Regions from separate parts of the Psychrobacillus sp. AK 1817 genome, predicted to be linked through region 2. Evidence: riboswitches for the same ligand, from Rfam matches in the RefSeq annotation. Region 2 holds a riboswitch; the other holds the start of a gene.
The links. Region 2 has a riboswitch for FMN ahead of D0S48_RS03810 (ECF transporter S component). Riboswitches for the same ligand answer to the same signal wherever they lie in the genome.
Positions count from the first base shown of each region.

Region 1: it holds a riboswitch for FMN, as region 2 does, so the genes downstream of both, ribE (riboflavin synthase) here and D0S48_RS03810 (ECF transporter S component) in region 2, are expected to answer to the same signal.

Region 1 is NZ_CP031739.1:3,746,600-3,763,025, reverse strand. Features, by position in the region: gene D0S48_RS18795 (leucyl aminopeptidase) at 1-985, opposite strand, end outside; gene D0S48_RS18790 (divergent PAP2 family protein) at 1,109-1,585, shown strand; gene D0S48_RS18785 (hypothetical protein) at 1,776-2,186, opposite strand; gene D0S48_RS18780 (YuiB family protein) at 2,351-2,680, opposite strand; gene D0S48_RS20760 (YuiA family protein) at 2,759-2,896, opposite strand; gene D0S48_RS18775 (NUDIX domain-containing protein) at 3,148-3,642, opposite strand; gene D0S48_RS18770 (NAD(P)/FAD-dependent oxidoreductase) at 3,738-4,949, opposite strand; gene D0S48_RS18765 (HesB/IscA family protein) at 5,289-5,651, opposite strand; gene D0S48_RS18760 (DUF2225 domain-containing protein) at 5,789-6,460, shown strand; gene D0S48_RS18755 (NifU family protein) at 6,505-6,738, opposite strand; gene D0S48_RS18750 (hypothetical protein) at 7,094-7,633, shown strand; gene ribE (6,7-dimethyl-8-ribityllumazine synthase) at 7,921-8,385, opposite strand; partial or broken gene ribB (3,4-dihydroxy-2-butanone-4-phosphate synthase) at 8,427-9,011, opposite strand; gene ribE (riboflavin synthase) at 9,026-9,661, opposite strand; FMN riboswitch at 9,785-9,922, opposite strand; FMN riboswitch at 10,026-10,163, opposite strand; gene D0S48_RS18730 (YuzD family protein) at 10,422-10,748, shown strand; gene D0S48_RS18725 (NAD(P)/FAD-dependent oxidoreductase) at 10,880-11,947, opposite strand; gene D0S48_RS18720 (YuzB family protein) at 12,076-12,312, shown strand; gene D0S48_RS18715 (TIGR01457 family HAD-type hydrolase) at 12,511-13,275, opposite strand; gene D0S48_RS18710 (DUF86 domain-containing protein) at 13,262-13,723, opposite strand; gene D0S48_RS18705 (DUF3055 domain-containing protein) at 13,809-14,075, shown strand; gene D0S48_RS18700 (YutD family protein) at 14,123-14,464, opposite strand; gene lipA (lipoyl synthase) at 14,479-15,414, opposite strand; gene D0S48_RS18690 (Na+/H+ antiporter NhaC family protein) at 15,509-16,426, opposite strand, start outside.
Region 2 is NZ_CP031739.1:734,474-750,899, forward strand. Features, by position in the region: gene D0S48_RS03765 (asparaginase) at 1-711, shown strand, start outside; gene D0S48_RS03770 (hypothetical protein) at 782-1,213, opposite strand; gene D0S48_RS03775 (YpdA family putative bacillithiol disulfide reductase) at 1,276-2,244, opposite strand; gene D0S48_RS03780 (metallophosphoesterase) at 2,276-3,040, opposite strand; gene D0S48_RS03785 (CBS domain-containing protein) at 3,212-3,844, opposite strand; gene D0S48_RS03790 (LysM peptidoglycan-binding domain-containing protein) at 3,918-4,550, opposite strand; gene D0S48_RS03795 (RecQ family ATP-dependent DNA helicase) at 4,628-6,037, opposite strand; gene D0S48_RS03800 (YpbB family protein) at 6,030-7,064, opposite strand; gene D0S48_RS03805 (ferredoxin) at 7,176-7,424, shown strand; gene D0S48_RS03810 (ECF transporter S component) at 7,576-8,169, opposite strand; FMN riboswitch at 8,324-8,458, opposite strand; gene D0S48_RS03815 (hypothetical protein) at 9,123-10,376, opposite strand; partial or broken gene sigX (RNA polymerase sigma factor SigX) at 10,369-10,911, opposite strand; gene D0S48_RS03825 (ATP-binding protein) at 10,957-12,738, opposite strand; gene D0S48_RS03830 (response regulator transcription factor) at 12,731-13,447, opposite strand; gene ccsB (c-type cytochrome biogenesis protein CcsB) at 13,568-14,752, opposite strand; gene D0S48_RS03840 (cytochrome c biogenesis protein ResB) at 14,754-16,415, opposite strand.

The DNA of each region.
Region 1 (16,426 bases), 1.1 Mb from region 2:
GCTTGAAGGCATTACCAGAAATCATATTGTCTGTGGAAGGTATAACTGCAATAACATTTTTATTTGGACGAAGCTCTCCAATAATTTGCATTGCTCCTAATACTGCTGCAGCACCTCCCATATCGCCCTTCATCCCAACGATACCTGCCTTCGTTTTGAGAGAGTAACCACCTGTATCAAAAGTAATTCCTTTACCAACAAGTGCCACTACATCATCCCAGTTTTCTGTTGCCTGATATTTCAAAGCGATTAATCGCGGTTCTTCAACAGATCCTTGATTTACTGCAAGTAATGTTCCCATCCCAAGTTCTTCTATTTCTTTCTTACCTAAAATTTCTGTTTCAAAGCCATATGTTTCTCCAAGCTCTCTTGCATACTCACCTAGCTGTGTAGAAGTTAATACGTTTCCTGGTGTGTTTACTAAAATTCTTGCTTCATTTACTGCATCTGCATAAATACTTCCTACCTCAAAATAAGTAGCAGCTTCGTCCGGATCAGTGTCAGTTAATAGCTCGATGGCAGGTAAATAGTAATCAGGGACATTAGAGGATGTTTTGTAGCCTTCATAAACGAATGCACCCATTCCAATTCCTTCGGCTGCTAAATACGCTACATCGGCTTCTGTAGCTGTTTCTGATGTAAATGATGGTATCCAAACTGCTAAAGACTCTGGCTTACTCGAAAGAAGTTCTTTGCCTACTAAGCCAAATGCCTCACGAATGTTCTCTTGAGTTAACTTTTTGCGGTCACCAAGCCCGACAAAAAGAATTCTTTTTACAGTTTCCTGATTAGCAACTGGTACTTTTACTAGTTTTTTTAAATCTGATGAAATGTCTCCGCTTTTTACCCATTCTAGGATGTGGTCTCCAAAAGCATTTAACAATGCATCCCACTTCTCTGTGTTTTCAGGATGCTTTGGAATGCCCACCACTAGTGTTTCTGATTGCACTTCTTCGAATAATACTTCATTAGTATTTATAATCATTATTTTTCCCCCTAGATAATTTGGATACATTATCATTATATAGCAACAAGTTTGATTTTTCGAATAGTAGTAATATGTTATACTAGTAGTAACTAAAGTTTTCCTTGAAAGGCTGTGTCTACTCTGACAATCCTCCAAAATACTCCATTACTAGCTGCTCTATTTTCTATTTTCTTTGCTCAGTTCGTGAAAATACCTATTCATTTTTTGGTCACCAAAAAGGTTGATTGGAAGTTATTTACTTCTACTGGTGGAATGCCTAGTTCCCACTCTGCGGCTGTAACTTCTCTTTGCACAGCTATTGCTTTTGAGACAGGTTTAGACTCACCTCTCTTTGCAGTTGCTACTGTATTTGCAGTTATAGTGATGTTCGATGCAACTGGTGTCAGATTCCAGGCTGGCCAGCAAGCCATTATTATCAATCAAATGCGTGTAGATTTTCAGGCATTTGTGGATCAGACAAAAGGTTGGGGACAAAAGAAAAGTGAAGAAAAGCTAGAAGAATTAAAAACGTTGCTTGGTCATAAACCAATAGAGGTATTTATGGGTGCCCTAACTGGGATTATGATATCTATCATTATTTACACCGTGATTTTATAGCTTTTTTACAAATTAAGAGTTAAATCAAATGTAGTTTAAATATACATTCCTCTTGCCCACAACTACTGTGCATTATTCTCTAAATAACAGGTACTGTTAAACTTGTTTAGTATTTTATTATCTCTAGAAGCGTATTCGCCTTAAATCGAATGCGCTTCTTGTTTTTTCCTAATTGGACTCTATTTGTTGTTTATCCTTCAACTAATTGATAATAGTATTTTAATTCATCATTGTACTTAGTAATAAGTACATCATTACGTTCTTTAGCTTTAAATATTTCAGTACCAATGGGCAGAATATTTGCTGTAGAATCTTTAAAATCCATTGGATTAGAAGTGTTATACTCAATTTTCCCTACTAAATCACCTTCTGTTAAGACAAGTTCGTTAACCCACTCAATATTCGTACTATAGATTATACTATCCCACTGAAAAATATCAGCTTTTGAATCAATTTCCAGAATTTCTTGTGCAGTAGGATTACCAATGGTTACTTCTGTTGTAGTGTTTTGGTCTATTGAACTGTTGCTTGATTCATCCGAGCATCCCCATAACAATAGATTCCCTAGCATCATTACTGTTATAATCACATACTTTTTCAATACCACCCCTCCTTTTCTAATACATTAGTCGATTGATACTTAATATTCGTTTCTTTTTCCCATACCTTTCTATACAGTTACCGTGAGGCTAAGTATGTACTTCGGAATTATGCATATGCTTTTTCTTACCAATAAAAAAAAGATGGCTATAAGGCCATCCCTTTTTAGAACATTTGATATCCACTTTTCCGAAGCATTTTAATAACGATCCCCGCAATAATTGCTCCTACAAAACCACTTGTTAAAATTACGATATCTGCCATATGCAAAGAAACAAACTTATCTCCAAGAGCAGAGAATGAAGAACCCGGGTTAGTGAAATAATCAAAGAACCCTACCTCATCAATGATAAATACCACAATTAGTGGATATAAAATAGCCACAAACCAGGACATTCTTAGTAACATATTTAATAAGAAGGCGATTCCAAAAAACATAACTAGAAAAATTAGTACTGAAAGAATCATCTGTGTAATTGTAAAATTCATAATCATATACCTCCGTAGTATCTCTAAATAGTTTACCTTAACGGAGGCATGGATTCAATGTACTTGTTTCTTTTCACATTTTTGTCAAATAATCTTCTTATTACTTTTTCCAGAGCCATTACAGCAGCCACACGTTTCTGATCCACCAAGTCTAAGTTGGAAATATCCTTCACCTTTACAATAAGGACAAGACTTTGCAGTTTCTGTTTTAAATTTAATCATATAATACGCCTCCTTGAATATTTATTTTAATATTCAGATAATATATCACGGATTAATATATTTGTAAATAAAAAACAAAATATATTTGATACGTGTTTTAAAAGTGCTTAAGTATAGAAAAATAGACTGTCTTATGAAAAATGCTTTGTTTCATAAGACTTTTTATCGAAGTTCTATAAGCTAACCACTATTAGTAGAGCTAGTCACAGTTGAATTTTTAATGACATGAATTTAGTCTATTTATGTTCGGATTATTTTATGAATAATTTATAGCTAGTATACCCAAATATGTCTCCAGGATTTATCCCTTCGATAGTTGGAAAGCCAATTTCTAAAGACGCAGCTGCTAATTCATGCAGCATTACAGAAGCGTTCTCATCTTCCAGTAAATCACTTGGAAGTATCCATTTGGCCTCATATAGCTCAGAAAGCTGCACTTGAATAATCGGTTCCTCTTCAATTGGTTTAAGAAGAAAAATGGCCATATTATCACTGATTTTTCCCTGTAAGACCCCACTTCTAAAACCGATCATATTTTTAACTGTACAATCTACCGCAGTTTCTTCCTTAACTTCACGTACGGCAGCCTGTTCAATTGTTTCATCACCATTTACAAAGCCTGCAGGTAAAGACCATCTTCCTTCTAAGCCACCATATCGTTTTTTAACAACTAGCCATTCACCCTTGTTGTTTAAAACTAATCCTGCAGCTCCCAACCAGACATTTCCTCGTTTATCCTTCGACAAATAATCCATCTCCTTTAACAAAAACATACTTACCTTTTATACTTTAAAAAAGCTCCCACTGAGAGTTACAGTGGGAGCCATTTATTGTTTTTCTTTTATAATTTAAATTTACCTTTTTTAAGCACTAATGGAACTCCACCGATCATGAAAAGAGCACGGTTATCAATAACCTTTTTCATGATGGATGCTTTAGTACCAGTAAGTTTTCTACCCATTACATCTCCAATTGCATCATGCTCACCAAGAGAACAAACTGTTCCTTTTAGTTCAGGAACAAATTCCTTTGTATTTTCGCCTTTCATTAGGGCTACGATATTTTTAGCAACTGTTACAGCTTGTTGCATAGCAATTTGAGCAGTAGGTGGGTATGGACGATTTGTTTCTTCATTAATCATTAGAGCACAATCACCAACGATGAATACGTCTGGGAATCCAGGTGCACGCATATCTTTTTCAACTTTAACGCGAGCACGCATATTTTCGATACCAGAAGTTTCGATTAAGCGGTTTCCACGAACTCCAGCAGCCCATACTACAGTACCAGCTTTGATGAATTCAAATTCTTCTTCGCCTTTTTTAATTTTAACGCCTTCAGGAGTAGCTTCTACTACTGGTGTACCTATAGAGAACTCGATTCCTTTTGCTTCTAATTGACGAACAGCATATTCAACTAGCTCAGGATCAAAACCAGGTAATACCATAGGAGCAGCTTCTACGCAGACAACGCGTACTTTTTCTTTTGGTACATCGTATTCTTCACAAAGCTCAGGAATACGATTACCTAATTCACCTAAAAATTCAATACCAGAGAAGCCAGCTCCTCCTACTACAATAGTTAAACGAGCATCGTCTCTGTTTTCTTCTGTAGACCATGTAGCAAATTGGTATTCGATATGATCACGGATTTGACGAGCAGCATTTACATTTGCAATTGATAGTGCATATTTATCTAAACCAGTGATTCCAAATGTTTCACCTTCAAAGCCTAAACCGATTACTAAATAATCATATGTGTATTCTCCAGCACTTGTTGCTACCTTCTTAGTATTAACATCAATGCCTTCGACAGTTGCTTTTACAAATTGTACCTTGCTTTTATTTATAACTCCTTGAATATCATAACGCACTTGGTCTGGACGTAAAGTTCCAGCTGAAGCCTCATGTAACCAAGTAGACTCGTAGTGATAGTCATTTTTATTTACTAAAATAATATCTGCTTCATCGGTACCTACTAATTTTTGAAGGTTCACTACAGTAGATAATCCACCATAACCTGCACCTAATACTAGAATTGTTGGTCTTTTCACGAAGATCGCAACCACCTTTTTATATTTTTTATGAATCTAATGATACGAATAATTCACAATTAGAAATGGACTTTGTCATTTTTCCGACAAATTTTTCACTACATCCTATTTTAGACCTTTTAGAATAGGATTTCAACACTATTTAACAACATTGCAAAGGTGGGAATATACAGACAATTAGCCCATGAGAAAAGCGCAAGCGCCTAGATCTGTCCCGACAAGCAAATGGGGGAAAGCGAGAGCAACCAGTTAGATCCTCATTGACTTCCAAACGTAATTTACTTTCTTATCCTTTAAAAAAGAACATTTTCTTAAGTAAGAAAATGTTCTTTCGAATATTTAGCAGCTTTCCGGTGTGCCTTCTTTTTTAGCAGTTCTAAATGATGAACCACAGCCACAGGATGCAATTGCATTAGGGTTATCGATGGTAAAGCCTCCACCCATCAACGATTCTTTGTAATCGATGACTGTACCTTGGAGAATAGAAGCATCTTCACTAGATATAATTATTTCTAAATCATGCTGATGTAAAACTATATCGTCTTCATTTTTCTCTTTTTCAAATCCCATACCGTAAGAAAGACCGCTACATCCGCCACCGTTAACAGATACACGGAGAAGTGAACCTTCTTCCTCGTTGTGAACCATCATCTCTTTGACGCGGTAAGCTGCCGCTTCAGACAAATTAACTACTTCTGTCATCTGAATCACATTCCTTCCTTATTTATATAATATCAATTTAATCACAATCTATACAAGGAAAACTACTTAAGTTACCTCGCTTTCGAAATATTTTTACAGTATAATAAAACCAAGAACGAGAATAAGGAGAAGATAAAATGGAAATACCTCCATATTACCAAAAAGATATCGAATGCTTACATTGTAAAAACAAATTTAAATCAACCAAGATACGTTCAAAATTTATAAAAGTCGAATCTCATGAAACAGACTTTCAACCAATATATCAAAATAAAGAAATAAACCCGTTATTATATAATGTATTTGTATGTGAGCATTGTGGCTTTTCTTTTACCGATGACTTTACTAAGTATTTTGCACCTGGACTTAAAGAAATCATTAAAGAGAAAATATCGACTAATTGGATACCACGTTCCTATGGCGACGTCCGAACGACACAAGACGGGATCACTACATATAAATTAGGCATACTGTGTGGAACGTTAAAAAAAGAAAAATTTGTCTCTATTGCTGGCTTAGCACTTCGTACTGCTTGGCTCTACCGCATGATGGAAAACAAAGAAGATGAAAATAGATTTCTAGAAATAGCCAGAGATCGTTACTCAGACTCCTATTCTAGCGAAGATTACAATGGAACTCAAATGTCCGAGACACGAATTATATATATGATAGCAGAGCTTTCTAGAAGAATAGGTGACCGAGAATTAGCAACGCGTTATTTTTCCAAAGTAATCGAAAAACAAAGTACCTCTATAGAACCCAAGCTAATTGAAATGGCAAAAGAGCGTTGGCAGGAAATGCGAGGGTGAAAAAAAGAAGCCTCATTCAGGCTTCTTTTTTATATCTGTTAGTATTAAAATACTTGTTCTACTTCTACTATTCCAGGTACTTCCTCTAATAAAGCGCGTTCAATACCAGCTTTTAACGTGATAGTAGAACTTGGGCAGCTCCCGCATGCTCCTAAAAGGCGTAATTTTACAATACCATCTTCAACGTCAACAAGCTCGCAGTCTCCGCCGTCACGTAGTAAGAATGGACGCAATTTATCTAAAACTTCTTGTACTTGTTCGTTAATTGTATCAGTCATATATGTCGACTCCTTTCGCTATAATCATTATAGAATAATTGTTGGTTAAATGGAAGTGTTTACTCCCCACAAAACACACCGTGATAAGAGTATTCCCTAAGATTCCTAAAATATTATTTACCCTGTTTTATTTTAAGATAAAAATCATTTTTAAGATGATTTGTATATAGACTATTTACTTAATATTAATAATAAAAAGCGAGAATCGTGTTATTTCAGGCTTTTATTCCCCAATATATCTTTCCAAAATAAATTTATTTTCAATTCTAGTCTATTAGACTAGCTTCCTCTACTAAAAGTTCATATGTTACAGTATGCCATTTGTTGGCAATAAACTTCGAGGAGGTGTTTTTTTATGGTTTTAACCTTACAAGCATTTACAACTCCAGCAAATACTCAAGTCATTGCTGATACAGCTGCTTTACCAGGTACTCTTCCAACACCAGCAGTACCAACCGCACCAGCTATGTTGTCTCCTTTAATTGATGGCAGCAGCGCTTATATCTGGTCACCGAATACAGCATCCAACCAAACGGTTACATTCCAAAGCATTTTCGACATTGGAACTTTACCAATTCTAGGACTTGCTTTGCCACTTAGCACGTTTTATGCGTATGCAGGTAACGAGACTGTCTCAGTAACTGCAACTTTAGAGGTAGTAAATCTTTTAGGAATTGTTATAGCAACTATTCCTTTATTTACCGATGCTAACTCTGGTAGCTCTCAGGACGTAGCAATTGCATCAGGAGATGCTCTTTTAGCAGTTGGTTTATTAGGAAATACAGGTCGTATTGTCATCAATGCTACTGTTACTTCCCCAACAGTAATAGGATATTCTGCAAATCCCGGCAGATATCTTGGACAACTTACCGTTCGTAGTCTTATAGCTGTTTAACAGCAGCTCCTCTTAAGGATGGCGTCTATACAATTTACAAGTTTCCCTCAATCTAGTAAATAACTTAGGCTAATTCACTGAAAACGTAAGCATCTCTGTACATGTACAAATAAACCAGTACATGTTTCAGAGGTGCTTTAAATATACTATTGGAAAAGTGAGAATAGGTAATTCTCAATAAGAATTGCTTAAAGATTTGTCGGTTAATTTCATAAATAGCACTTTGCCAGTATTCACAGCCAACCAATTATATTATATTCAATGTCATGTGTATCGATTCTCTTTTCTTAAAATAAACGATTTAAATTCGCCATTTCAATTGCAGAAACCGCACTGTCATAGCCTTTGTTTCCAGCTTTTGTTCCTGCACGTTCAATTGCTTGTTCAATATTTTCCGTTGTCACTATACCAAAAATAACAGGTATACCCGTATCTAGGCCTGCTTTTGCAATGCCTTTTGCTGCTTCATTACATACATAGTCATAGTGCGTAGTAGATCCACGTATTACAGTACCTAAGCCGATTATTGCATCGTAGTTTTTCGTACTTGCCATTTTCTTTGCGATAAATGGTACTTCAAATGCTCCTGGCACCCAAGCGATATCAATATTTCCTTCCTCAACTCCGTGACGTTTTAAACCGTCTAGTGCACCGCTTAATAATTTGTCATTAATAAACTCATTAAATCTTCCTACTACAATTCCTATTTTTAAATCTGTACCGACTAGCTGTGCCTCAAGAATTTGTCCCATGCTCATTCTCCTTTTACGTAAGCTTTATAATTCGCTTCTGTGTATTTCACTAAATCTTCTATCGTAATAAACTTCATTTGAAATTTTTCTGCAATTTTTTCAAGTTGTGGCATGCGTGCCATCGTACCGTCCTCGTTCATAATCTCACAAATAACAGCGACTTCTTTTGAACCACATAATTTAGCTAGTTCTACACCTGCTTCTGTATGACCACGACGCTCTATAACTCCCCCTTTTTTTGCGATAAGAGGGAATACATGTCCTGGACGGTTGAAATCTGTTGCTACAGCTTGATTATTTAATAGTGCAAGAATTGTATAAGATCGTTCAAATGCACTAATGCCTGTTGTTGTTGATTTATGATCAATACTAATGGTAAAGGCTGTTTGATGTGAATCCGTGCTCTTATTTACCATTGGGTCTAATGACAATCTTTCTGCAATTTCATTCGAAATGGGTGTGCATATTAAGCCACGACCATGCACTGCCATAAAATTAATGTTTTCAGGTGTTGCATACTCACCTATTACGACAAAATCACCTTCATTTTCTCGATTTTCATCATCGACTACAATGATGATTTCACCTTGCTTTAATGCAACGATTGCTTCGTCTATAGTATTCATTTCATTCCACTCCTTTAGAATCCGGCTTTTTGTAAGAAATCAACAGTCACTTTTCCTGTATTTTGATTGGCTAGATGCTTTACTACATACTTGCCAATTAAATCCGTTTCAATATTGACAATTTCTCCAGTCTGTTTTAAGCCAAGCACCGTTTCCTTGAATGTATGTGGTATTAAAGAAACAGTAATTATAGAATCTGTTACATTAAAAATCGTCAGGCTTGTACCATCAATGGTGATTGAGCCCTTCATTAAACAGTTAAAAAGCAATTCTTTTGGCATTGCTAAGTCTATATATACTGCATTGGAAGCTGGTCTCTTTCGAAGAATCGTTGCAACACCATCGACATGTCCAGAAACAATATGACCTCCGAATCTGCCATTCGCGGATATTGCTCTTTCTAAATTCACTGTTGAACCTTTTTTAAGTTGCTGTAAGCTTGTCGATTTAACCGTTTCAGGCATCACATCTGCCACAAACAGATCATTCGCAAACTTTTTAACAGTTAGACACACACCATTTACAGCAATGCTATCGCCAAGCTGTACATCTTCTAAAATTTTGCTAGCTCCAATGGAAATTTCCATCGATTGAGTAGACATATTCATCTGCTGAACTGTCCCTAGCTCCTCAACAATCCCTGTAAACATCTTCGTCACCTCTTTCTCAAAATAAAAAACCCCGAACATTTTTTGTCGGAGTTTCGATGAGAGGTAAATTTGGCTTCGTCAAATAAGACTAGTGAATATGTATTTTCAAAAGTCTACTTGCGTTGCTTCCTTCTCCCATCCAGACTATAACTGTCGGCTTTGGACTTGCACCAAATCCTGCACACTAAAAGTGGCTCACGGGCTTAGAGATACAATCTCAACACCGTCGATTGGGAATTTCACCCGACCCCGAAGGAATAATATAAAATTGTTATAAAATAAAAAAATTCCCAACACGGTTGTGATGGGATGAAAGTGCATAGCAAAAAATACATTTTAAAATTGCCATTTTAAAATGTTTTGCTTACTCCTTCTCCCATCCAGACTATAACTGTCGGCTTTGGACTCGCACCAAATCCTGCACACTAAAAGCGGCTCACGGGCTTAGAGATATAATCTCAACACCGTCGATTGGGAATTTCACCCTACCCCGAAGGAAATTATTCTATTTGATTAGTATTGTATCATAAAAATTCGACGTAGAGGCTTTCTTCGTATTACCACCTTTTAGTTGATTTGCATTCCTGGACTTTCAGACTAACTAAATCAACAACCGTTAGTGCATGAAACAATCATGACTAAAGCTATCATATTAAAACTCTATCATTTAAAGGATATTCGCTTTTTGACAGTATTTCCGTATCCCCTTTATAATATAGATGGGTAAAATAATATATAAGTTAAAGGGGACAAGTATTTTATGGCACAAGAAAAACTCACTGTTGAAATTTACGGTGCCGATATAGTATGTGCAAGCTGTGTGAATGCTCCTTCTTCTAAGGACACGTATGAATGGTTAGAAGCTGCAATTACCAGAAAATTTCCTGGACATCAAATAACATTTTTATATATTGATATAGAAAAGCCAATAGAAGACGAAAAACAACTGTCAATTGCCAATCAAATTGCAAATGATGAGTTTTTCTACCCATTAATAATGATAAACGAGGAAGTTATAGGGGAAGGTTATATTCAGTTAAAGCCTGTATTCTCTGCCCTCGAAAAGTACGGTTATATAGCAGAATAACGTTAAGTATCATTTCAAAAAGTACTCAAATAAGCTTATTAAGTAAAATGCTTTTTCCCAGAGAAAGCATTTTATAAAAAAATAAAAAGCTTGGGAACGCGTTTAACTCCACGTTTCCAAGCTTTTTTAATTTATCCGTTATGGCGTTTATACATCCAAAGTAAACCTGATTTCATCAATCTTGCAATACGTCCAGTAACAGAGATATCTGCCAAATAAGCAAAGCCTTGCTTTTTACCTAGAGATCCCATAAAGCCTTTAAGCTTAATATCTGGCATTTTTTCTGGTAGTGGCTGACCCTTCCAGCGTGCTTGCAGTACTTTCACAATCTGCTCTGCCTGTTCCTCTGCTAGCTGTGCACTTGGAGCAAACGGCAAGGATGCACAATCACCAACTACAAAGACATTATCGTAACTTGGTAGATCATGATATTGAGTAAGGATGATGCGACCAGTTTTGTCTTTCTCTCCAGGTAAAGCACGAACAGGAGCAGCTGGCTGAATACCGGCTGTCCAAACTACAACATCTACCGGAATTATTTCATCATGATTATATAATTTGTTTGGTTCCACTTTTGTGATATTCGAATTGCTTATCACGTCTACATCATTTGTATCAAACCATTTTTGTACAAAATTACTTAAGCGTTCTGGAAAGTCTCTTAATACTCGAGGGCTACGGTCAAATAATTTAATTTTTAAATCTGGTCTACTTTCACGAAGCTCACTCGCAAGCTCGATTCCACTTAGACCTGCCCCCACGATTCCTACAACAGAACCTGCTGGTAATCCACCAATCTTATTGTATGTGTCTCTAGAGCGCCCAATTGTTTGAATGCTATAAGTAAATTCATCCGCTCCTGGAACATTATGATACTTATCTTCGCAGCCAAGTCCAATTACTAAATCATCGTATGGAATTATTTTTTCATCTTGTAGAATTACTTGTTTATTTTCTACATCAATTTTCTCAATTTCTCCATAAGTAATTTTTAACTTGTCACTCTCTGGAAAAGCCACTCTAATTTCATGATCAGATGATGTGCCTGCTGCCAACGCGTAAAATTCTGTTTTTAAACTATGAAATGGTGTACGGTCTATTAATGTGAGTTCTACATCATCTGGCAAATTATTTGGTAATAGGCGTAGTAATACGCGCATATTCCCATATCCTCCACCTAACAATACTAATTTTCGCATAAATATTCTCCCTTTTGTTTCAATGTCTCCTCAAATTATAAATGATTGTGACACATTTCACAATAAAACTTCACAATTGACCTTTATAAAAAAATAGAGTAGCATGACGATGTAGTGAGGTGACAGCTATGAATCCAATGGTTGAATTTTGTATAAGCAACCTTGCAAATGGTTCACAAGAAGCTTTTGATATATTAGAACAGGATCCTGATTTAGATGTGCTAGAATATGGCTGTCTTAGCTATTGTTCCCTATGTTCCGAAACACTTTTCGCCATAGTGAACGGTGATGTGGTAGAGGGTGAATCTTCCGAAGATCTTGTAGCCAAAATATATAAATACATTGAAGAAAATCCATTATTTTAAAAGGTATCGAGAAGATATTCTCTCGATACCTTTTATATATTTTAATCTATTAAATCAATTTCATACATTCATTCCATAAATAGCATTACTCCATTTATGAGTGAGAAAAAGAAATAAGGTATTCTCTGTTCTAAGCTCAACAGGAATACCTTATTTAATACAGTTATTATATTGTTCTTCCAAACAATGAATGGTGTTTTATTTTATCCAGTCATGTAAAGTTTCTAAAAAATGAGTCGGTTTTTGAAGGAACATTTGAACTTCTTCCGTTCTATTAACTCCAGTATTGACGTGAGCAGTATCAATTCCCATGTGAATCCCGGTTAATATGTCTGTTTGATAATTGTCTCCAATCATCACCATCTCTGCTTTTTTAAACCCATACTTTTTTTGAATAAACTCAAGCATAAACGGTTGCGGCTTTCCAGTAAAAATAGGTTCAACACCTGTAGAATGCTCTACTAATTTGGTGAACGCTCCATTCCCTGGAAGATAGCCTCTTTCACTTGGGAAAGCGTGGTCGCTATTTGTAGAGATAAACGCCGCTCCAGCCCTAATTGACAAACAAGCTTGTGCGAGCTTTTCGTAATTGACTTTATGGTCTATTCCCATGACAACAACCTCTGCCAAGTCATCCGTTGGCTCAATTCCTACAGAACATAATGCATCCTCCAAGCCCTTCTCTCCGATCATAAAAACGCTTTTTGCAGGATAATGCTCGGCAATGTAATTAGCAGCTGCAATCGATGAAGAGATAATTTGCTCCTCAGTAGTATGTATGTCCATCTTCGCTAGCTTCGCTTGTAGCTGCTTTTGAGTCATAGAAGAGTTGTTAGTAACGAAAAAAGGTTCGATTCCATTGTTTTGCAAATAATGTACAAAATCTACAGATTCCTGAATTGGCGTTAGCCCCTTATATACAGTTCCATCTAAATCTAAAAAGTATCCTTTATAGGCGGACATCGGAGTCCTCCGGTAAAAATGCTGAAACTGGCCCAAGCTCATTGATTAAATAATTTTCTACTCTTTCTGGGAACTGTTGTAAATAAGGGAGATTTTTCACTAGAACACTTTCTAATTGCTTATGGTCTACGGAAAAGAAATGTCTCACAAGCTCTTTTCTCATTTCAATAACAGCTTTTAAAGGCGCATCCATTTCTGCTGTAATTACTTTCTCATCAGTCAAAATATCAATTATGTCATCATAGCCACCTGGATCTCTCATGATGAAGCCATCAATCATTGAGTTACCTACATCTATAATGGACTCAATCATATTTTGTCCCACTCGCTCTAATGCAAGCTTCGTTATACTATTTTCATTCCAATCTTTTTTACTATCTATTAAGTCAAGCAATTCTCTCATATGCTTCAATGTCATTGCAATACTTTTACGGTCCACAAAATACATTGTACAGCCTCCTAATTCTTGGTCAGTTGATATATAGTTCTATTCTATAGTACCATAATTCATAGGTAAGGAAGGAGTGTCAAGGGTGGAACGATTTTTCTTGTATGATGACGTCGAAGATACAAAAACAAGATTCGTTGGATTTACTGGAGAAAGCCAGCGATATGATTTAGCAATTGTCCAGAGTTCTCGATTTTTCGGTAAGGTACTTGTGATGGACATTCAATACAATCGATCAGCTATTATTGGGTCGGATGATGTGGAAGAACCAGGCTACTTAGAGCATGTTTTTAATAGATCTGAAGCTGAAGCAACGGAGCTAAGAGATTATCTAAGAGAATTACTGAGCTAAAGTAGAATAGTGTATAGATTTTTACAAAAAGAAAAACCTTGAGCAGATCATAACTGATCTTGCTCAAGGTTTTCTTTCTTATCTTTTACTAATTCGAGTGGAACTGTTTTTGGTGCTACCCCTGTTTTTTTAACAATAAAGTAAGCACAACCAAAGTTACAATACTCGTATAAGTAATCCTTCATAGTGCTAATTTTCGTATCAAATGTTGCTTTATGATTTCGATCCTCGAAAAAGCCCTTTAGACGAAGCTGACCGTAGCCCCAGTCGCCCATTATATAATCATACTTCGTTAAAATCTCACTATAACGCTCTATAAATGCTTCTTCTTTAAAAGCCTCTCGAAAATCCTCAATCACTTCATAAGTGAAACCTTCAGCAATAATCATTCGCTCACCATCCATTAGCTATTTTGAATAGCTAGTAATTCCTCACCTTGCAGTTGTCGTTGCTTCGCTGCTGCATTTACCTGTTCATCCGCATGGTAACTACTTCTTACAAGTGGTCCTGCCTCACAATGAGAGAAGCCCTTGCTCATGGCAATTTTACGTAATTCTCCAAACTCAGCTGGTGAATAATATTTTTGTACTTTAAGGTGTTTCTTTGTTGGTTGTAAGTACTGCCCAATAGTCATGATATCTACATCGTGAGCACGTAAGTCGTCCATAACCTCGATAATTTCTTCAAATGTTTCCCCTAGACCTAGCATTAACGAAGACTTCGTAGGAATAGTCGGTTGCATTTCCTTGGCACGTTTTAATAATTCTAAAGATCGGTCATATTGAGCACGCGCTCTAACCCTTGGAGTTAAACGTCGTACTGTTTCAATATTATGATTTAGAATATCCGGCTTAGCATCCATTATATTACGAATGTTTTGCTCAATACCACCCATATCTGAAGGCAATACTTCAATAGTTGTAAAAGGATTTTTTCGACGAATTGCTCGAATTGTCTCTGCAAAGACCTCCGAACCACCATCCTTTAAATCATCACGGGCTACCGCTGTTACAACTACGTGTTTTAGATTCATAATGACAACTGAATCTGCTACTCGTTCTGGTTCTGCTAAGTCTAACTCGTTAGGAAGACCTGTTTTTACAGCACAAAAACGACAAGCTCTTGTACACACAGCTCCTAAAATCATGAATGTCGCAGTACGTCGCGATCCCCAGCATTCATGAATGTTTGGACATCTTGCTTCTTCACAAACTGTATTTAAATTATTTTCACGCATTAATTTTTTTAAGCCTTTGTAATCCTCATTGGTATTTAACTTTATTTTTAGCCAGTCAGGCTTGCGTTCATGCTGTTCTTTTGGCGGTTTACACGCTGTCACGATTCCATACCCCATTCCCATTAATCTGACTTTACTGATGTCAATGTACCATATTATTAGAATTCAAACAACCTTCTAAAATCAACGGGCAGAACTATTGAACCACTCTTTTGCTTCTAATCGACCAAAAGGCAAATAACAAAATAATTATAATTATAACTGTTAATAACCCTATCATGACAGAGCTTGTTAAGCCTAGTACCAAGTAACCTACTGCTGCAATAATTGCGCTAATAATAGCATAGGGCAGCTGAGTCATTACGTGGTCAATTACATTAACACCTGCTCCTGTTGCAGACATAATGGTCGTATCGGAGATTGGTGAGCAATGGTCTCCAAAAACTGCTCCTGCTAAAACAGCAGCTAAGACTGGAAGCAATAATTGAGGCTCAATCGCCATGATGATACTCGCTCCAATAGGAAGTAAGATACCAAAAGAACCCCAAGATGATCCAGTTGCAAAAGCCATAAATGCTGTTAACACAAACATTAATACAGGTATCACACCTACTGGTACATTGTTTTCCGTAACTAAAGTAGCTAAAAATGCTCCAGTTTCTAAAGCTGTGATTAAATAAGACAACGACCAAGCAAACACTAATATCAAAATAGCTGGAAGCATAGATTTAACACCTGTCCATATTGCTTTCCACACGTAAGTCATGTTTGCCTCTGGGTTCGTTTTAAATTGGCGCATATATAAAATCATTGCGATTATACTAGCTGTCAGTCCCCCTATAAATAACGAAAGAGGTACATCTGTATGTTCAAAGATTATAAAGATGTCTAAAATTTTTCCTGAAAGGCTATAACCTGTCCAAAACATACTTCCTAAAGTGACAACCACTAAAGAAATAATAGGAAGTAATAAATCAATCACCTTACCATAATTATTTTCCGGGAAATCACCCTCTAAATCTCCAGGATTTGTTTTCTCCGGGTCAAAAAGTACGCCTGTATCCATCGCTCGTCTTTCATGCTTTTTCATCTCAAACAAATCAAAGTCAGTCCA
Region 2 (16,426 bases):
TTAGAGGAAACGGCCTATTTTTTAGATTTGACCATTGGAACCACTATTCCCATCGTACTTACTGGAGCTATGAGATCGGCAAACGAAATAGGATCGGATGGTTTATACAATTTAGTAGCTGCTATACAAGTAGCTTCATCAGATGATGCACAAGGTAAAGGCGTATTAGTAGTATTAAATGACGAAATACATACAGCCGAGAACGTAACGAAAACACATGCTAGCAATGTAAGTACATTTCAGAGTCCTCAGTATGGACCTATAGGATTTATCTCTAAGTCTATTGTGTATTTTCATCATTCACCTAATCATCAACCAATATTTCCGATTCAACAAATTAACAAAAGGGTTGCTCTGTTTAAGGTATATGCAGGAATGGAGCCTGATCTTCTTGAGGCATCGGTTAACTTAGGGTTTGATGGTATTGTTCTAGAGGGATTGGGTCAAGGTAATGTTCCACCAAGCTTAGTACCCGTTATCCATGATATTTTAGAAAAGAATATACCCATTGTTTTAGTGTCAAGATGCTTTAATGGCATTGCGCAGGACGTATATGGATATGTAGGTGGAGGAAAAGGATTGAAGGAGCGTGGGGTGATTTTCGCTCAAGGTCTAAACGGGCAAAAAGCTCGACTAGCTCTCCTGATCGCCTTAAACCATCTGAACCCTGAGCAAGCTCTACATAGTATATTTAGTAGACAAGAGAAATAGCTATAGTTTTTAACAAAAAGAAGAAAGCTATTTTGCTTTCTTCTTTTTGTTAAATAATATGTTCTTTTATTTATATACCTAAAACAGAGATAAAACTTGTTACTAAACTTTTTTTCTGTATCCATAATTGAAATTGAGTAATCATTGTAATAAGTTGCGCACTATTTGTATCATAGTTTTCCATAAATTCTTTTTCGGAATAAACAAATGGAAAACCCAATACTTCTTTCAAGCTAATTTTAATAGGTTTTTCAGTTAAAAATATTTTTAGTTGTTCTAATTCGAAAGAAATCACTTTCCACGTATCTATATCAATTTCATTGAATGCGTAATAATCAAATTCTTTACAGCACTTCTCGAAGACGGGCAGCATATAGCTAAAGTTCTCTTCTGTGAAATAAATAGAAGAAGTATTCCAGCATTCCCCTTTATATATATCAGGTAATATCTCTATATAACAAGTACCTTCCAGATTATGTACATCGGTAATAATTTCAATCATTTAGAAACTCCTTTATAGAAGACAGTTTTAACAGATGTTTGTTTATTCACATGCGCACTTTCTTACAAAGCTTTTCTCTTTATTTCTGTAGCAATTTGTTCTCCATGAAACCGACCGTTTTCTATAAAAATTTCATTTGCATTATTGCCCGCAGCGATTACTCCAGCTATAAAAATCCCCTCTACATTAGTCTCCATCGTATCCGGGTTGTGAAAGGGTTTACCGGAAGTGGCATCTATTGCTACACCCATCTTTTCTATAAATGAATGATCTGGATGATAACCTGTCATAGCGAAAACAAAGTCGTTTTCAATCGTAAATTCACCGTCGGGACCCTTTAAAGTTACACTATCATCATTTATAGCCATAACTTCCGTATTGAAGTGCATATTTACTTCATTATTACGTACACAGCCTTCAAATTCTGGTAGAACCCAAGGCTTAATACTTTGTGAATATTGCCCTTGACGGTACACTACTGTCACATGCGCGCCCGCCTTATTGAGTTCAAGTGCAGCATCGATAGCTGAGTTTTTGCCCCCTATCACCAAAACATTTTGGGCAAAGTAAGGGTGCCCTTCCTTAAAATAATGGAATACTTTTGGCAGTTTTTCTCCAGGAATACCCATATAATTTGGATGATCATAATATCCCGTAGCGATAATAACATTTTTCGCTTTATAAGAGCCCTTAGAAGTTGTAATGACAAAATGATTCGAAGCTTTTTCCACATTTTTTACATGCTCATATTTATTAACTTGAATATTTTTACGTTTTACTACTTCGCGATAATAAACCAAGGCTTGATTTCTTTTTGGTTTTCTTTCCTCTACGATAAACGGTACATTTCCAATGGCAAGCTTTTCACTGGTACTAAAGAAAGTTTGATGGGTTGGATAATTATATATCGCATTTACAATGTTACCCTTTTCTATAATGAGCGTTTTTAATCCTAACTCTTGTGTGGAAATTGCTGCAGAAATTCCACAAGGTCCTCCTCCAACTACTACTACATCAATAATTTGTTCCAAGTACAAAACTTCCTTTCTTACTTTTTACTAATCATTTACAACCTTTAAGAGTAATGATATGGCATTCTGGTTTAGCACCAAGGCGCAGCGGTACGCCTGTAGTACCAAACCCATTGCTTATTAACTCTGCTTTATTTTCCTTCAATCTAAAACTACCCTTTTCATATATCCCTAAAGGACCAATACGAATTTGACCGCCATGTAAATGTCCAGCCAACATTAATCGTGGGTTACTTATTTTTTGAGCCGCATGAAAGAATGCTGGTGCATGTGTTACAAAAATTAAGATATCCTCTTCTTTTACATCCTCGAAGGCTTCTGCTATATTTACTTTTCCGACAAAGCCATCATTAATACCTACTAATCGCAAGGAAGGATTTAGATTAGAAAGAACTACAGAACTATTGTTCAAAATATGAATATCAAGGGATTCGAACAAAGTTAATAAGTTACTTTCTCCGACTTCTCGGTCGTTATTACCATAAACATAAAAAACAGGGCCAAGCTTTTTTAATTGCTTTAAATTGAATTCTGTCCGATTCAATGGTACTCCTTTTTCCGTGAGGTCTCCACCAATAACTACTACATCCACCTTTCCGATAATACTGTGGATGAGTTCATCTTTAATTTTCCGACGGTGAATGTCAGATATAAAAAATATATGGAATTGCTCTCCTTTAGGTATTTCTTTTACACAGAGACTATGTTCTTTGACATTCGTTTGAAATGCTAAAAAGAGCATATATGTGAAAAGAAGCAAGCAAAATACCAAAACTGTTATTACTATATACAACATTAAATCCCCCCTAACCATTATAAAAAAGCACAAGCGCCTATATCTACCCCGAAAAGCAAATGGGGAAACACGAGAGGTATCAGCTATAGCTTCAGCATGACTATATTATCTTTCAAGCAAAAAGACAGGGATTTTATCCCTGTCCTTAAACCATTCGTTATATTGATTATATTACTCATCTTTATCAATATGTAACACTCGAAAACCTGACTTTTCTAAGTCTTGAATAATTCGATCTAATTTTTGCTCATTGTCAATTTTAAGAACTATTCGGCGCACTAGCTTGTCAGTTTCATCAAATGTTACTAGCGAAATTACAGAAGTGTGATACTTATGCAAAATGTCGGACATTTTCAGAATTCTTCCTTCAGATTCTACAGAAGTAAAGGCAATTCGAGTGCCCTTTGTATTCATACCAAATGCACTTTTAAACTGATGAATTGTGTCATAGCGTGTGACTATGCCTAAGAACTTCTCATCTTCTACTACTGCTAAAATTGGAAAATCATATAGCTTCATAAAAGCCTGTTCAAACACATCACTAGTTTGAACAAATGTATCTTCCCTTGTTACAACATCAGATACCTTTGTTTGTTTCAAAAAAGTATCTTTATCTGTGTTGCTATAAAAGAACGCCTTGTATAAAAGGTACTTGTTAAACATCCCCTTATACTTTCCATCCTCAATAATTGGTAATGCATCAATATCCTTTGCCTCTAGTTCATTTAAAGCGTCCAAAACTGAAGCATTGCCTTTAATAGTTAAGCATTTTTCCTTTGGTATCATTACACTTTTTACAAACATACAAACACCTCTTTCCAAAACGGTCTATACCTATATATTCTATAAAAAGTGAATTTATCCTTCCAACTTGTGATTATGGCAGAATTAATTTTTGTCCTTCATAAATTTCATTGGAAGCTAGTCCATTTGCAGCTTTTATCTTTTCGACTGCTTCTGGATTATTGTAGTAGTTCATCGCGATTCGATATAATGTTTCATTACCCTTAACTATATGAGTTTTCGCGTCTTTTTTTGGTTCTTGTACAGTTTCTTTTTTAGGCTGAGTTGGTGCTGGTGTTGCTGCCTCCTCCTTTTCTTTAGGTTCAACTGCCGGAGGGGCTGGAGTTGATTGAGGCACTTCTGTTGTATCTTCTGGCTTCTCTGCTTCTGAAGTTTGATTTTCTTCCGTTTCGTTTGCCTCTTCTTTTTCTTCCTCTTCTTCACTGCTGCTGTTCAAATTCGAAATTGGCTTAGTAACAACCTGTATGATTCCTTCGTCTTCAGTTGAGGCTTCGCTTTCTGGTTGATAAAAAAATTGTACATAAATCAAAACACTTGCAGGCAATAAGATAAATATAAAAAACAAGGATGGGATGAGTATATTCTTTTTCTTTTTCTTTTTACCTGGTGGATTTCTTCTACTTCTTCTCAATTCAGTTGCTTCACTCTCTACACCAATGGACTGTCTATGTTCGTCAATCTTTTTTTGATAATCATCTTTACTCATATTAGTCAAACTCCATTCTTCCACTTATCTACTACTATTATGACGAATTTTGTTGAAAATGTAAATGTTGTTAAGTATTATAGGATACTGCCTAATCTACTTTTCCAATCTAATACTGTAGCATGGATAAGGGGTTTATCGTGTAAATGAAATAACTCTTGAAGATTTAAAGAACATTTTGAACAGCAATTTAAAGGCTTGTCTATCAGCTTTTGATCGAAATAGGCAATTACCTGTTCCCTAATACAATTCTCATTTTGTAATAGCGTGTACAAGCTTTGAATTTCTATCCATTTTTTTTGTCGAATATTCTTAAACAGTTCTATAGTTTCCTCTGTTGACAATACCATTTTCCAATAATCTAAAATTCTTTCCGTTGTTTCAGATAACTGCACCTGATTTTCATTGGTCTGATATGCAAGGATAATATCCTGTTCGTCGGGAAAATCCTGCATCGCAACAAAATAAGCTTGTTCTACATCGGATAACATATAAAGAATGGAGGCAATGGACTGTTTTCCGTCTCTACCTGCCCGTCCAACCTCTTGCATATAATTGGCAACGGAGGTTGGTATATGATCATGTATAATTTGTCTAATATTATCCTTATGTATACCCATTCCAAAAGCATTCGTAGCACAAATCCAATCTAAATGGCCTTGTTGGAACTGTTGCTGAATGAGAATACGGTCATCTTGATCCATTTTAGAATGATAATAAGCGACTCTGATGCCCTTTTTTTGTAACTCTTCTGTATAAAATTCAGTTTTTTTCCTCGACTGACTATATAATATACCAGGTCCAGTAGTGCTAGTAATCCTATTTAATATCCATTCTACCTTTTCTTTTTGGCTCTCCACCTCATGTGCTTCGTAAGCAATATAAGGACGATCCAAGGAATGAATATATTCAAATGGCTGTTCCATTAACAAGGTAGTTTTTATATCTTTTACAACTTCCTTTGTGGCTGTAGCAGTTAAGGCTAGCACATTTGCCTTTCTTAACGATTTAAGCGACTCAGAGATCCTTAAATAATCAGGTCGGAAATCAAATCCCCACTGGGAAATACAATGCGCTTCATCAGCAACTATAAAAGCTAAATTTAAACTAGCTAACCTTCTTTGAAAACGCTCATTCTGTAACATTTCAGGTGATGTAAAAATAAATTTATAATTTTGTAAACCAGATAACGCCTTTTCTCTTTGCTCGAAGGATAAAAATGAATTGATGGCCACTACTCTTTTTTCTCCCATCATTTTTAACTGCTCTACCTGGTCCTGCATTAAAGAAAGCAAAGGGGATACTATTAGCACCGCTCCATTCTTTAAATATGCTGGTAGCTGGAACAGCAACGATTTACCCATCCCAGTGGGCAAAATAGCTACTACATCCTCTCCAGCTAGGACTTTTTCGATTATTTCCTTCTGTCCTTCTCTAAAATCTTTATATCCAAACCTTGTTTGAAGAATGTGTTGAAGTTCATCCATTTTCTTTCTCCCCTTTAGCTAAAGCCAGTCTAATTTGAAAATAGCTTAACTCAGGTATGTTCTCGCGAATTAACCTCAATTTTTTGGTTTGATGTTTATTGGAGAATTCTAGCACTTTTTTTATTTGGTCGTTCAATATAAATGATGTCAATGATAAACTTCGATCAGCTGCTGCTATTTCTATTAAGTGATCTTCGATTGTATTTGCTTTTAAAGATCTTAGGGCAGCGATATCTTGGATAGAGTAACCTTCCTTTAAAAGCTGTTCGGTCTTTAAAGCGGATTGTGTTAAAGGACTATGTACAAAAATCTCTTTTGTTAAACCTATTAAATCTGGATGACTTTCTTGATTGATGTTATCTAAGACAATATGCAACGCTTCTACAAATTGAAGCTTCATATCTATAATAGATTCTCCACACTCCAGTGCTAATTGCTCCCATGTGAGCCCACTAATGTGATAACCGCTCATTCGATAGACTAATAGTATACGATGTATTTCCTGTAACTCAGCAATTTGAAGTAAATGCTCTAACTGATTTTTAAAGTCCTTTTGAAATGTTGATGATTTATAGTCTCTCCCTCGTAAGTAATCTTTCACAAACTGGTGAACCGAATAATCTTTTTGATTGGGAATAAATCTAGTTTCATTTTTATTAAAATAAGATAGTGTTTGGACTACTAATTCTAATCTTGACCAGAACAATTTTTCGTTTCCCCTTAGCTCCCAGCCATTAAACAAAGGTTCTGTATATCCAGTTAACTGTTTTAAACCTTTATGACTAATCCTTAGTAGAGAATCTTCCTCTTCAATCCAGTTGTTTTGTTGGAGTTTAAACAACTGCTGCTTATATTCTTCTTGTGTTAACTTCGGATAAATAGAGAAAAAACGATGTAGATTAAAATAAGTGACATCTTGAATGGTTTGTCCAGATTTTTTCCCTTTTAATAAGTAAAAGGAAGCCATTGCTGACCGTTCCCCATTAAATTTTTGAATAATATTTAGTAATAGTTGGCTAAAATACAATTTAAATACCTCACAGTTTGAAAGTATTTTTGTTGAAAAGAAACGTAAACAGCTTTAGAATGAATAAGATAGCTAATTCTTATAAGTAGAATTAAAGGAGAGAATATACTAATGGCAAAATATACTATAGTAGATAAAGATACGTGTATCGCATGCGGAGCTTGCGGAGCAGCTGCTCCAGACATATATGACTATGACGATGAAGGTATTGCCTTTGTTATTTTAGATGATAACACGGGAACAACGGAAGTTCCAGAGGAACTGATGGAAGACATGGAGGATGCATTTGAAGGCTGCCCTACCGATTCCATTAAAGTTGCTGAAGAATCATTTGAAGGCGACGCTCTAAAATTTGAATAGTATATTAATGCCAAGAAGGATGACTAGCTCATTTTTCTTGGCTTTTTATATTTCTATAAACTTAAGTGGCAGGTTAATGCTATACCTACAAAAAAATAAAAACCGCAGACAAACTAGAAATTGTCTAGTTTGCCAGCAGTCATACATATCTTTAATTTATATTTGGAACTTTAAACGACTCGCTCACCTTGTCTAGTATAGGCTTCAATCGTTTAAATAGAACAACCATAACAATTGTAACTATAATACCTTTTATCAGATTAAACGGTAAAATACCGTAAATGATAGAATTAAATAAAGCTGTTCCTGTTTCCGCTGGGAAGTTTAAAAAGTACGAATACATTGGTAAGAAAACATAATAATTTAACAGGCTCATACCAAGAGCCATACAAACTGTCCCGACGCCTAAGCCGTAAGCAATCCCTTTAGAGGAAGAAACTTTACGATAAATGACATAAACAGGTGTCAAAAACAAAATACTAGTTGCGAAGTTAGCCATATGACCGACTGGAACGCCTGTGGGACTTCCTGAAAAGAACCAATCTAGTACGTTTTTCATGAAAGCTACAATGATTCCTGCAACTGGCCCCATTGTGATAGCAGCAATTAATGCTGGGATATCACTGAAGTCAATTTTCAAATAAGCTGGTAAAACTGGTAACGGAAATGCAAGCAGCATTAAAACGAAAGAAATACTACTTAGCATTGCGATTGCAATAAGCATTCGCGTCTTACTTTTTGCCATAAATCCTCTCTCCTTTTGCGATTCACTCCACAAGAAGAAAGGTTCAGTTCGTTATCAATACTCAAAAAATCCCTTAAGCAAATAAAGCTTAAAGGAGAAAAAGGTACACTTAAATAAGCGTATCCGTATAAGAGCATACGAAAAACGACTGCACCTTCACCTTCTCCCATCCAGACTATACTGTCGGCTTTGGAATTTAACCAAATCCTGCCTTTTACGGCTCGCGGGCTCAAGAAAAAACTCTTCTAATACCGCCGATCGGGAATTTCACCCTGCCCCGAAGATGAATCAATATTTTATTGTCATTCAAGACTATCTCGAATTACAATCATTTTATCAAACTATATTAATATATGCAATACAACTGTTTCGATTTAAGTATATTAACAGATGAACCTTTTTTATGAAATTAAAGTACAGTGTTTTTTTGTTCACCTTATATAATTGTAATAACTAACTCTTTCCGACTATAAAACTTGCCTGAACGGTCATAAATTTTTCTATCCGGTCATAAAACTCGTCCGAACGGTCATAAATTTTTCTATCCGGTTATAACTCTCGTCCGAACGGTCATAAATTTTTCTTTCCGGTCATAACTCTCGTCTGAACGGTCATAAATTTTTCTATCCGGTCATAAATCTCGTCCGAACGGTCGTAAATTTTTCTTTCCGGTCATAACTCTCGTCCGAACGGTCATAAATTTTTCTATCCGGTCATAAATCTCGTCCGAACGGTCATAAATTTTTCTATCCGGTTATAAAACTCGTCCGCACAGTCATAAATTTTTCTATCCGGTCATAACTCTCGTCCGAACGGTCATAAATTTTTCTATCCGGTCATAAAACTCGTCCGAACGGTCATAAATTTTTCTATCCGGTTATAAAACACTTTTTTCGAATAAAAAACCCAATAAAAAAATCGACCGACTAATTAGTAGGTCGATTCTTTATTATTCAGTGGTTCATCATGTACCCATTAGGGCCAATTGGGATTGGTAAAGTAGCTGTCAAATCAAATCGATCCCATTGCTTCTGTACAACATTTTCTAGACGAACTGTTTTATCGAAGCTTGCAGCTGTTAATGTAAAGGCTTCAATCATAAGAATAGAATCTTCATATTCCAATGTTGCCAAATCTAATGCTTCGTCAAATGTTATTACAACCGTGTTGCCTTCCTCTGATACCTCATAACTAACATCTTTCGGTACAACAGTCGTATAAAGATCATTTGCTGATTTTGGCATATCTTTAAAAGCATTCTCAAACTTAGCATCCTTTGGAACAAGGAATGTCAGTCCGCTATTCATTGTGTGTTTAAAATACATTCGTTCTTTGTTTCCGCTTGCCAATTCCTTTTTCCCTATTACTCCTACTTGGTCCCAATTGATAGCTGTGCCATCCTCACTTAATCGTTCTAGGAAGGAAAAGTCCTTAAAAATATGACGAATTGTATCAGTATACACTCCGGAAGTAGCTGAAGCAGCATCATAACCATGCCCTTTAGGTAAATAGTGTTGAAGCGTATCGCCATCTGAAACCAAATTACCTTGCAAGGGCAAATATTCCTCGAACCCTAGAGCAGATTCATCTATAGTGCTTGCATATTTTTCATATAACTGAAGACTATTTGGCAATCCGTCAGTAAAATCTTCGTTTATTTTATCCTTAGGTATAATTATTGTGATTGGGTAAGCTTCTGCCCCTTCTGTTACAGAAAAATGAAATGGAATTCCATCATTTAAATCATCTTCATATACAGTTCTAGCGTTGTTAAAGGCTTGAACGGGCACTAATTCACTTTCGACAGCTAAAGAATTGACTACATCATTTGAATTTTCTATAGCCGCATCTTCCTTGGCTTCCATTCCGCCCTCTGTTGTTTCTACCTCAGAGGCAGGAGCAACGTCCAACGTTCTCAACATGTCCGATTTGTCTGTAGCCTGTTGCTGGATTGCAGATTTTTCACTACTTGTGCCCAAGTATGAAGAAATTAAGAACGTTAACAACAAAACAGAAGCAACAGACACTAAAAGTGGCATCCATTTAGAAAACCATTTATTATTTCGTATGACTTTATTTAAATCGGAAGAATCCATTTCTAACTTCACTCGATTGTATACTTCATCCTTCGAACGATTATCTGTGAACTTGGGCATGTTGTGTAAGAGCTCATCTAACGCTTTATTCTTTTCTTCTTGATTACTCATGTAAAACATTACCCTCCTTTTGTTTATCAGATAATTTTTCTCGAAGTGATTTAATAGCTCTATGCTGAGTAGTCTTTACCTTACCTTCTGTCCAATTTAATACTTGTGCGGTTTCAGCAATGGACAGCTCTTGAAAATATCTCATAATGACTACCATTTTCTGATCTCCAGTACATGTATCTAAAGCTAGTAGCAAGGCTTTCATTTCATCATTTAAAACAGTAAAATCCTCCGGCAACATGTCTTTTGATGCAAGCTGTGTAGATTCCCAGTCAAAAGCATCAAACATTCTTTTCTTTCTAACGGAATGCTTTCGAAAATGATCAATAGCTACATTTTTTGCAATTGAAAATAACCATGTTTTCTCGGAGCTTTTTCCCTCAAATTTACTGTAAGCTCTTAGAACACGAACATAAACCTCCTGGACCAAGTCTTCCGCAGTTTGTCTATCTTTAACTAGATAGATCAAAAACTGAAAAACGTCTTGATGATAGGTATCATACAAGCGGTGGAAAACGGAGTCATTCATAATGCTCCCCCCGTTCTTTCAATTAGTCGTTTCATCTCCCGATTTGTTACATTAGCTTAATGGCAATTGAATAATAAATGTTGTGCCTACCCCGACTGTGCTTTCTGCTGATAGGTGACCTTCGTGTCTTTCGACTATATTTTTCGCAATAGCAAGGCCGAGGCCAGTGCCAGCTTTCCCTCTAGTTCTAGCTTTATCGGCTTTATAAAACCGCTCAAAAATATAAGGTAAATCCTCCGCAGGTATACCAAATCCAGTATCTGATACCTTTATAATGATTTGGTTTTTGGATTTCTCTAACAGTACGGAAACAGAGCCTTCTTCCGGAGTATGCCTTAAAGCATTATCAATTAAGTTCGTTAAAACCTGTTCCATACGATCTTCGTCTATCTCAATTTCGATTAATTCCTCAGAAGGTATATTGTGATCAAACTTTAAGCTAACATTACTTTCTTTCGCAGCTTGGTCAAATTTTTGGGTAATCCTTTCGATTACCGAAACAATTTCTGCTTTTTCTTTGTGTATGCTCAAATAACCTGATTCAAGTCTCGCTAAATCTAATAACTCTGTTACAAGTCTACCCATACGTTTAGATTCATCATAAATAACCCGAATCATTTCATTTTTGTCTTCTTCTGTCGTGACTATTTCATCGATAATGGCTTCACTGTATCCTTGCAGCATAGAAATAGGTGTTCTTAGCTCATGAGAAACATTAGCGATGAAATCTGAACGCATTTTGTCTAATCTATGTTGCTCAGTCATGTCGCGCAATACGACCACTGCCCCACGAACAGATTCATTGCTATAAAGAAGGCTGATCGACACAGAGAAGTATGATCCTCTTATTTCTAATTCCTCATCTAATTCTTCTTCTAAATGCAATACATGCTCTAGAAGATGCTGAAGTTCATCAGGTAAATCTGATTTGTTAGCAATGTCATTTTCTTCATGCCATTTATTTAACAGTTGGTCAGCCTGTGGATTACTTACCTGTACTTGAAATTCTTTGTTGAAAGTAATTACGGCATCTGTCATAGAAGTAAGAATACTTGAAAGCTGTTCCTTTTCCTGATTGATTACCTCCACATGATGCTTTAATTGCTTACCCATTCTGTTAAATGCAGAGCCAAGCTCCCCTATCTCGTCTCTTTGCGTATAAGGTACCTTCGTTTCAAAGTTTCCTTTAGCTAGCTCTAAAGCCGCCTCTCGCATCGATCGAAGGGGAGATGTGATTTTAGAAGAAAGGAAGAAAGTAAGCAAGGTTGTAAGTAACAGAGCTATAAATCCAGACAGAAATACAATTTTTGTCGTATTATTAGAGGTTTTATTTACAACTTCTAAGCTTTGATAAATAAAAACTGCTCCATGAACCTGTTCGTCAGCTTCTAGAGGAGATGCCAAAATTATATAGTTTTCCATTCGATTTTCTTCTGTCATGGATGGCATTAGCATTTTCTTAATAATTGTTTTATCCGAAGTATAAATCTTGGAAAGCTGCTCGTCTTCTAATATTTTATCATTGATAACTTCTTTATTGAGACCCTCTTGAACGGAGAGGAATACAGAATCTGCATTTCTTACAATTAATGTATTTGTTTCCGAGCCTAAAATATCACTAATAATGGAGAGGGAATTCTCTAGATTTTCATGCTGTTCTACAATTTTCCCTATAGTAGCAGCTTCTTGTCTAAGAATTTCTTCCGCTTGTTCTGTATGAAAGTCTTCTAAAAATTCTAGCATTAGGACTGTAACGATAAACAACACAAATAAGACGAGAAGCAATATGGTTCCCCATAGCTTCCCGACCACACTATTCCAAATCCTATTCATTTCCTACCTCGAATTTATAGCCAACTCCCCAAACAGTTACAATCATTTTCGCAGCTTTTTCAGAAACTCTATTTAATTTTTCACGTAATCTTTTTACGTGTGTATCTACTGTACGTAAATCTCCAAAGAAATCGTAATGCCAAACTTCTTTTAACAGCTGTTCCCGATCAAAAACTTTATCTGGCGCTTTAGCAAGGAAGTAAAGCAATTCATATTCTTTTGGAGTTAAGCTAACTTCTTCACCATCTGCAGTGACTCTATGTGCATCATGGTCAATGGTTAAATGAGGAAATACAACAATATCCTTAGAAATGGAAACTGTCTGTGATGGAGAAAATGCTGCTGATCTTTTCAGAAGTGCCTTTACTCTAAGAACAACCTCTCTTGGACTAAAAGGTTTTACAATATAATCGTCCGCTCCCAATTCAAAGCCTTCTACACGATTAGCTTCTTCGCCCTTAGCTGTTAAAAGAATAACTGGTGTGTCTTTATGTTCTCGAAGCTCTGTAATAACCTCTATACCATCTTTTTCAGGCATCATAATATCTAGGAGAATACAATTATATTCATTTTCTAAAGCGAGTAAAAGAGCAGCTTCTCCGTTTTCAGCTTCCTCTACCATATACCCTTCTCTTTCTAAATACATTTTCAACAAACGACGGATACGTTCTTCATCATCTACTACTAAAAGTTTTATCATTTCTGACATTTAAATATCATACCCTTCTATCTACATCTATTCTATATTGTACAATTACTTAACATAAAAGAAAAGAAAAGCTCTACATTCTGCTGAATGTAGAGCTTTTTGACACTACTTTTGACTTACTTATGCGTATGAGTGAAGACCCGCAATGATTAAGTTTACAGCAATAAGGTTAAACATAATGATGATAAAACCTATTAATGCCAACCATGCAGATTTTTCACCTTGCCATCCTTTTGTCAATCTTAAATGTAAGAATACCGCATAGAATAACCATGTGATAAGAGCCCAAACTTCTTTTGGATCCCAGCCCCAGAAACGAGACCAAGCTTCATGAGCCCATATCATTGCAAATATTAGAGCCCCTAATGTGAATACAGGAAAGCCAATTAATACAGAGCGATACCCGATTTCATCCATTAGTTGAGAATTAGCTTTTTTAGCTAATGGCTGTAAAACTGTAGCAATACGTTTACGTAAGATTAATCGAAGTAATCCATAAAGTACTGTACCGAATAGGACTGCCCATACAACAGTCGTTAACTTCTTACCATTAATTAAAGGTGGAACTTCAATTAGCGGTTCCATAGCCCCATCAGTAATAACCTCTGATTCATTCATACCAAATAGTGCTGGTAGGTTATATTCTATATCATGTGGATTTCCTTCTTTGTCTATATAAGAATATTCTGCTGAATAATCTACTGCAGAAAATGAAACAGTTGAAATAACGAAACCTAAAACTAAAACTAAAAGGTACATGGTTGCTTCTATCCAAAAACGTTGCTTAGACGGTTTTGTTAGGTCGATATTTTTTAGTAACCATATTAAACCCGCTACTGCACTGATTGCTAATATAGCTTCACCAAGTGCTGCTGTAATAACATGAATAGTTAACCAGTGACTTTTTAGAGCTGGGATTAATGGAGTGATATCCTTTGGGAACATGCTTGCATAGGCAATGATTAGCACTGCTATAGGCAATGCAAAAAGACCAAGAGCAGGAGTTTTATAGATAAAGTGAATAAGTATAAAAGCTCCTACTACGAGCATTCCGAATGCTGTAGTAAATTCAAATAAGTTACTTACTGGTGCATGTCCAGCAGCAATCCAACGGGTAATAAAATAACCCAAGTTAGCTACAAAACCAATAATCGTCACTATAATTGCTAAATTTCCCCATCGTTTATATGAATTTGTAGCTGCTGCACTTGAAGATTTGACTGCTCCACCAAATAAAAACGTAGCAACCAAATAAGCGACAAACGCTACAAACAATAAAGTCTCACTTACAGAAACCATTGTCATTTTATTTTACACCTTCCTCTGTTTCCTCTTTTTCTTGTTTTGCATCTAAATCTTGCTGATCTTCGTATGGTGGTATATTGGTTATCTTCGAAACCTCATCGATATCCTTCTTAACGCTCATCCAGTTTTTGTTCGTATGAGCAGCTACTACCATCTGTCCATCCTCTAAATATTGAAGCCAAATACGTCTATGGTTCCAATAAGACCCTTGTGCAACACCAATCATAAAGATAAGTCCACCAAGCATTAGAATAGGAAGTGTTAAATCTTTGCGAATTGTAAGACCTGACATATCTCTAGTTTCTACACTTTCAAATTTAACTTTATATTCTGTTTCCCCTAAAGGTTCTAATGTATTTTGAATCATGACAAAACTAGTTTCACCTTTTGGATATTCCGGGCTGTACATTTTCACTAAAAATGCAGGATTCTTAGGCTCAGGAGTCTCTGATTGAGGTTCACCATCTACAAAACCAGAAAAATTAGCGTAGTAGTCTACGATTTCTACCTTATAACCATCATTTAACTCGTACATACTTTGTGGATTTGATAACTCCACCGTAAACTGACCATGATCAGTACCAGTAGCTTTGTCCTCCAAATGGAAAGTCATAGACTTTAATTCATTAAGACGGAAATCCATCTGGAACACAGAGAAATTATCAAATTTCAAAGGTTCATTAACCTGGATGGACTCTTCCTTCACTAACTTTAAGTCTTCGGGATGACCAGCGACTGCATCATCTGGCCCTTTATATAAAGCTACATCCGTTTGATAATTTTTAGCAATCGATCCCACTCTATCAAGTGCTTCACCAAAAACTTCTTCTGACTCTTCTTTTGTATATGTTTCATAGATGAAATCCTTACTCTCTAAGAAATAACCATCTGTTTGTGGTATGTAAAGAGTTTCTCCTTCTCTTATCCACATAGTTTCATCTACATAAAACCCTGGGATTGCACGTAGCATAACACCAAACAGGAAAAGTATTAAACCTAAATGGTTTACGTAAGGCCCCCATCTGGAAAAACGACCTTTTTCTGCAAGAATTGCATTTCCTTCTCGTTTAACCTTATACTTCATTGACTTAAGCTTTTCTTCCGCCTTCTCAAGAGATTCGACAGGAGCTTCTACTTCTGCTGCGCCGAATACACGCTGACGTTTCAAAAAGCTAATATGTCTTTTTGTTTTTTGTTTTTTAAGAGATTTGTAAAGTGGTATTACTCTATCCAAACTTGCAATGACTAAAGAAATACCTAGCATTCCCACTAGCGTTTGGAACCACCAGGAGCTATAAAGATCAGAAAGTCCTAATTCATAATATAATGTTCCAAACCATCCATACACTCTCTCATAATACGCTGCAATATCTTCTTCTCTCGTTGCAGGAACATAAAAAACCTGTGGCAGAATAGTTCCTATAGCGGCAGCTATTAGGATAGCAACGATAATCCACATTCCGACTTTTACACTAGAGAAGAAATTCCAGATTTTATCAATTATTGTTTTGTTATAGGTTTGAGAACGTCTTGCAGACCCTTCATATCTCATATCAACAATCTTTTGTTCTCTCGATTGTTGACTTAAAGGGCGTCCACAGCTTTCACAAAGCTCTGTACCTGCAGGGTTGACGTGCCCACATTTACAAACTATCTTGTCCATCTAAAAGACTC